2 linked regions of the Armatimonas rosea genome follow. The protein of the gene in region 1 interacts with the protein of each later gene in a pairwise test. Links are inferred from orthologs where the notes say so. Each region holds a gene or a part of one and is shown in the gene's direction. Other genes may lie near its edges.

Region 1 (3,009 bases):
CAGCTTACCCGGGTGCGCCTTGGCAATCGCCTCCGCGCGCGCCTTGAGCTTGGGAAACTCCGTCGCACTGGGCTCGTCTTGGAGCGCGTAGCCCCAGAGGTTCGGGTCGGTAGGGAACTTTGTGGGATCGTCGCCTTGGGGCCAGAGAATCCCCTTGAGCTTGTACTTTTTCAGCAGGGCAAAGAGCTGCGCGACGGGCTCTTTCTGGAACCCCGCCAGCACGAGATTAAAGCCCGCGTCGGCGAGCCACTTATAGTGCGTGTCGGTGCGCGGCGGGTCTACCCAGAGCCCAATGGCAAATCGATCTTGAACAAACGGCATTGTTTTTCTCCACCCGCACGGTGAGCGTGGGGCTATGGGGCGCTTCGCGCCGCCTCCCTCGTGCCTCGGTCGGGTTTTTATTTGAGGACGCGGGCGAGGAACTCTCTTGTGCGGGGCTCTTTGGGGGTCTCGAAGAGCTGCTCGGGGGGGCCTTCTTCGAGGATCTTTCCGGCATCCAAAAAACACACCCGGTGCGCGACTTCTTTGCAGAAGCCCATCTCGTGGGTGGCGACCAGCATCGTGCGGCCTGTCTTGGCGAGGTCGCGGAGCACCTCGAGCACCTCGCCGACTAATTCGGGGTCCAGCGCTGAGGTGGGCTCGTCAAAGAGCAGGACGGCGGGCTGCATGGCGAGCGCACGGGCGATTGCGACCCGTTGCTGCTGGCCGCCGGAGAGCTGTGCGGGGAGCTTGTCAGCGTGCTCGCTGAGGTGCACCTGCGCCAAGAGCTCCCGGGCTTTTTTCTCCGCCGTGGCCTTGTCGAGCTTGCGGACTTTCTGGGGCGCGAGGGCGACATTTTGCAGCGCGGTGAGGTGCGGAAAGAGATTGAAGCGCTGAAAGACCATCCCAATCTGCTGGCGCAGCGTGTTTTCGTCGTGGTCGGTCTTCCCCTGAAACGTCACTGTCCCACCGCTGGGAGTCTCCAGGCGATTGAGGCAGCGCAGGAGTGTCGACTTGCCCGAGCCGCTCGCCCCGATCAGCCCGATCACCTCGCCCTCCTTCACCGCGAGCGAGATGCCTCGCAAGACCGGGGTCTGCCCAAAGGATTTCTCCAAGTTCTGAATGTCCAGCAGTGTCGCGCTCATGCCGGAATTATAGCAGAGCGGAACTCAGAAGGGGGAAATGGGGTTTAAGACCCGGTATAACACAACTATGGCTGGAACGAATCCCTACGCGGCACCGGTTTCTTACGAGAAGCCCAAGCAACCCTACAAGCTGACGATCCTCATGGACGGCGAGAAGCACGAGTTTACGATCAATCCGTCGTCATTGCCTATGGGCGACAATGGCCTCCCCGGCTCGATCCTCGATATCTGCGATGGCCAGGGGCTCCCGCTGGAGCACACCTGCGGCGGGGTCTGCGCCTGCTCGACCTGTCATATTGTTGTGAAAGAGGGCTGGAGCTCGCTCAACGAGGCCACCGAGGACGAAGAAGATCAGCTCGAAGAGGCACCCGGCCTGACCCTGCGCTCACGCCTGGGCTGCCAGTGCGTCCCCAACGGCACCCAAGACGTGGTTGTCGAGGTGCCCGGCTGGAACCGAAACGCCGTCAAAGAGACGCCGCACTAGCACCTGGATGGGGCATCCCCCCGTTGGGGCATCCCCCCGGCGGCACCACCGCCGACCCCCTTCGCCTGAAACCCAACTTCGTTGGGGCGAAGGGGGTTGGGGGCTTCCTTAATCCCCTTCGCAGCGACGAAGGAGTGAAAAGGCGAAGGAGCGAAAAGGCGAAGGGGGTCGCGAGCGGTGCGAGCGGGGGGATGTAAGTAGGGCGGTGCCGCCGGGGGGATGCGCGATAAAATACCCCATGCAAAGTGGGCAAGAGCGTTGGGCGTTGGCGGATTCCGGGATTGCGTGGACGATTGAGGGCACGAAGGGGCTGCCTCACCACGACCATGTGGAGCTGAGTGGGCGACGGCTGAGCGCGATCCTGCGCTACGGAGTGGACGAAAAGCGCCGCTTGGTCCTGAGCCGCGAGGTGATCTGGCCGACCCTGCGGCTCAAGCGCGACGATGTCCGGGGCTATCTCAAGCGCGAGTGGGGCAATGAGATCATCCCGCCCATTCGGATCGAGGGAATTCCTCTGATCCCCGGCCCAGTCCGCGAGATTCGCCACTGGGAAGGACGGCTGACTGTCACCCACATGCCGCTGGATGGGATCGCGGTCCAGCGCCATCTCTTCCCCTGCGAGGACAAGCCCGCGCTGCTGGAGCGCTGGAGTATCATCAACTTTAGCGAGGCCCCCATCAGCCTGGAGTGCCACCTCGAAGAGAACGGGGAGACCGTGGCCTGCTACGACGGCGAGGCGGTGGTGAGCCTGAAGGTGGTCGAGGGCAACACGCTCCTGGTGCGTCCCGGCGAGTTTGGCAACATCACGCTTGCGTTTCTCGCCCATAAGAAAAATACAGCCCTGCCCGCCATCAATGTCCACGACGAGGCCGTGGCACGGGGGCGGCGCTGGAAGGCGCTGGACGAGAGCATGCGTCTCACGACCCCCGATCCGGTGATCAACCAGGCCTTTACCTTTGCCAAGTGGCGCGCCGCCGAGAGCCTGTTTGAGACCAAGATGGGGCTGGTGCACTCCCCCGGCGGGGGGCGCTACTACGGCGGGGTCTGGGCCAACGACCAGGCTGAGTACGCCAATCCGTTCTTTGGCTATCTGGGCGACTCGCTCTGCCATGAGGCGTCGATGAACGCCTACCAGGAGTTCGCCGCCGAGCTGACCTCCAGCTACCGGCCCCTGCCATCGTCGTTTGAGGTCGAGGGCGATGTGGTCTGGCGGCAGTGTGGCGACCGGGGCGATGCGGCCATGATCGCCTCGGGGGCGAGCCGCTACGCGCTGGCGAGCGGGGACCATGAGGCGGCGCAGAAGCTCTGGCCACTGATTGTCTGGTGCCTGGAGTACTGCCGCCGCAAGACCGACACGCGCGGCATCGTGGTCTCCGACACCGATGAGCTGGAGGGGCGCTT
Region 2 (3,208 bases), on another replicon or contig:
CCTGAAGGAGATCGGGGCGATCTGCCGCGAGAAGGGTGTCCTCTTCCACACCGATGCGGTGCAGGCCTATGGGAAGGTCCCGCTCGATGTCAATGACCTGCATATCGACCTGCTCTCGTTCACGGCGCACAAGATCTACGGCCCCAAGGGAATCGGTGCGCTCTATGTTCGCCGCCGCAACCCCCGCGTGAAGCTGACGGCCCAGATCGACGGCGGCGGCCACGAGCGTGGCTTCCGCTCGGGGACGCTCAATGTCCCCGGCATTGTCGGTTTTGGAAAGGCCGCCGAGCTACTGATGGAGGAGATGGAGAGTGAGATCACACGCCTCACCGCACTGCGCGACCGCATGGCACAGACCATCATGGATGCCTGCGATAGCTGCTACATCAACGGCCACGCCACCCAGCGCCTCCCCGGCAACCTCAATATCAGCTTCGAGTTTGTCGAGGGCGAGAGCCTTCTAATGGGCCTCAAGGATGTCGCACTGAGCTCCGGCTCCGCGTGTACATCGGCCTCTCTGGAGCCCAGCTATGTCCTCAAGGCCATGGGCCTGGGCGATGAGCTGGCCCATAGCTCCCTGCGCTTTGGCTTTGGCCGCTTCACGACCGAGGAAGAAGTGGACTGGGTCGCGCGAAAGGTGATCAGCGAGGTCAGCCGCCTGCGTGAGATGAGCCCCCTCTGGGAGCTGCACCTCGAAGGCGTCGACCTCTCGACCGTGAAGTGGAACGCGCACTAGCCTGCCCACCCCCTAGCCCCCGTCCGATGGGGGAACATTACAAGGAATTAATACAATGGCATACTCTGAGAAAGTTATCGACCACTACGAGAACCCGCGCAACGTGGGCTCGTTTGACAAGAACGCGGAAGACGTCGGCACGGGGATCGTGGGCGCACCGGAGTGCGGCGATGTCATGAAGCTCCAGCTCAAGATCAGCCCCGAGGGGATTATCGAGGACGCCAAGTTCAAGACCTTCGGCTGTGGCTCCGCGATCGCCAGCTCCAGCCTCGCCACCGAGCTGGTAAAGGGCAAGACCCTAGAAGAGGCGATGTCTATCAGCAACGCCCAGATTGTCCAGGAGCTCGCGCTTCCCCCCGTGAAGATCCACTGCTCCGTGCTCGCCGAGGACGCCATTAAGGCGGCGATCGAGGACTACAAGGCCAAGCAAGCACTGTCGATCAAGTAAACGCTGATCTCAATCGGCGGAGAAGAAAAATGGAAACGATCCCGACAACCGAACCCATTGTGACCTTAACCCCGGCAGCGATTACCGCGGTGAAGCGCCAGGCCAAGAAGGCAGGTAAGGAAGAAGCCTTCCTGCGCCTTGGCGTGCGAGGCGGCGGCTGCTCGGGGCTCTCCTATGTCATCGACTTTGAGGCCAACCCTGACCCGGAGTTCGATCTGCTCTACCAGCAGGCCGATCTCGGGGTGGTGGTGGACATCAAGAGCGCCAAGTTCCTCAAAGACACGACCCTGGACTACAACATCAAGAACCTGATGGAGGGCGGCTTCGTCTTCGACAACCCCCAGGCCGTGCGCTCCTGCGGCTGTGGCACCAGCTTCACCGCCAAGTAACCTCGCGTGACCATGTCTGAGTTTCTGGACCCGACCGCCTCCTACCTCGAGATTCTCGGCGTGGGGGCGGCGGCCAGCGATGAGCAACTTGCGACCCAGTTTCGCATGCTCTCTCGCCGCTTCCACCCGGACCGTTTTGCCGCAGCCGACACGGCCACACAAGACGATGCCCTGACCTCCACCGCGCTAGTCAACGATGCCTACCGCACGCTCCGCGATCCCTTCTCCCGCGCCGAGTATCTTCTCCGCCGAGAGCGCAGTGTCAAGCTGGGTGAGATGCGCGATGCCAAGCCCCCCAAGGAGCTCTTCGCCACGGTCATGGAGCTACAAGAGGCCCTGATGGAGTTCCAGGATGGCGATGAGAGTCAGCGCAGTAGCTTAGAAGCCGCACGCGTGGAGTTCTCGGAAGCCTACGACGCGCTCAGGGCACGGCTCGGGGAGCTCTTTTTGGCCTACGATGCCGGCGATGTACAGACCGCTCTCGATGGCATGCAGGAAGTGGCGTCCACACGCGGCTATCTTAGGCGCGTGCTGGACAACCTCAACAAGACTCTCGGCTAGGCGCTACTTGTCTACGCGGACGATGCGCCCTTCGACCTTGGCGCTCGTGCCTGCGGGGAGTGCGCGCATCGCTTCGGCGAGGGTGACGGTCTTGCCGCCAGCCACAATCTGGTCTTTTTTCCAGATCTGGAAGTAGCCCTGCTGGCCGTCGGCGAGGGGCTTGGTGGTGGCGAGCTTGTAGGTCTTTTTCGGATCGAGCGGGGCTCCCCCCACCGTGATCTTCACCACGCGCTCCCCCACATCGAAGCTGCCATTGTACTGGAACGTCAGGCCCGACACTTGCAGAAAGCCCGCGAAGGGGGTGCCCGCAAACGACACCGAGCGCTCCAGAGCGTCTTTGAGCTGGCTTCCCCGGATGCTCAGCACCACAATCTCATCCGTAGCGGGGTCTAGTAGCGCCGTGGCGGCCTCGGGGGAGAGCGCCTTGCTCCCCTTGAAGGCAGCGGCGGGCACCAATGCAATCTCGGCCCCAACACTCTGACGAACGGCATCGGCGACTAGGTTACCGGCCTCCGCCTCCCCGAGGCGAATGGCGGTCTTCTCCGACGGCTGTGCCTGCACGGGGAGGCCAAGGCCTCCCAGTGCGAGGGCTGCAAGTACTAGAAATCTAAATCTCGTCGTCTCCATCGGTTGCTTCTCCTGCCGCACCTTTTCCTGCAAACCAGCGCAAGTAGCCTAGCTGTAGCGGCTCCAGGTTACCGTCCATGATCCCGTTGACATCGCTCACCTTGACGCGGCTCCGAAGATCGGTGACCTGCGTGTAGGGCTGAAAGACATAGCTACGGATCTGGCTTCCCCACTCGATTCGCTGCTGGTCGCCGCGCAGGTCCGCCATCTTCTGGTCGAACTTGCGCGCCTCTAGCTCTGCAAGCTTTGCTCTTAGGACACGCATCGCCACCTCTTTGTTTTGTAGCTGGCTGCGCTGGTCTTGGCAGGTCACCACAATATTGGTCGGCAGGTGCGTGATCCGAATCGCGCTACTGGTCTTATTGACGTGCTGGCCCCCTGCTCCACTGGAGCGGTAGGTATCGATCCGAAGCTCTTTGTCGTCGATCACCAGCTCGCTATCGTCCT

What was found.
Region 2: the proteins of HNQ39_RS08555 (region 1) and HNQ39_RS18715 interact in binary tests that used the Escherichia coli proteins (3 or more experiments, as listed by UniProt). The link is inferred for Armatimonas rosea from one-to-one orthologs.

What each region holds. Positions count from the first base shown.
Region 1 is NZ_JACHGW010000002.1:143,651-146,659, forward strand. Bases 206-2,899 are described here. They hold HNQ39_RS08555 (2Fe-2S iron-sulfur cluster-binding protein), read left to right. Parts: upstream 206-1,191; coding sequence 1,192-1,608; downstream 1,609-2,899. Other genes in these bases: HNQ39_RS08545 (hypothetical protein), read right to left, coding at 206-321; HNQ39_RS08550 (amino acid ABC transporter ATP-binding protein), read right to left, coding at 399-1,112; HNQ39_RS08560 (glucosidase family protein), read left to right, coding at 1,847-2,899. Also shown: more of HNQ39_RS08545, read right to left, coding at 1-205; more of HNQ39_RS08560, read left to right, coding at 2,900-3,009. UniProt on the Escherichia coli protein: Ferredoxin are iron-sulfur proteins that transfer electrons in a wide variety of metabolic reactions. Although the function of this ferredoxin is unknown it is probable that it has a role as a cellular electron transfer protein.
Region 2 is NZ_JACHGW010000003.1:806,811-810,018, reverse strand. What follows is about bases 1-2,893. They hold HNQ39_RS18715 (HesB/IscA family protein), read left to right. Parts: upstream 1-1,213; coding sequence 1,214-1,573; downstream 1,574-2,893. Other genes in these bases: HNQ39_RS18705 (5'-nucleotidase C-terminal domain-containing protein), read right to left, coding at 2,138-2,761; hscB (Fe-S protein assembly co-chaperone HscB), read left to right, coding at 1,586-2,134; iscU (Fe-S cluster assembly scaffold IscU), read left to right, coding at 792-1,184; HNQ39_RS18725 (IscS subfamily cysteine desulfurase), read left to right, coding at 1-736. UniProt on the Escherichia coli protein: Is able to transfer iron-sulfur clusters to apo-ferredoxin. Multiple cycles of [2Fe2S] cluster formation and transfer are observed, suggesting that IscA acts catalytically.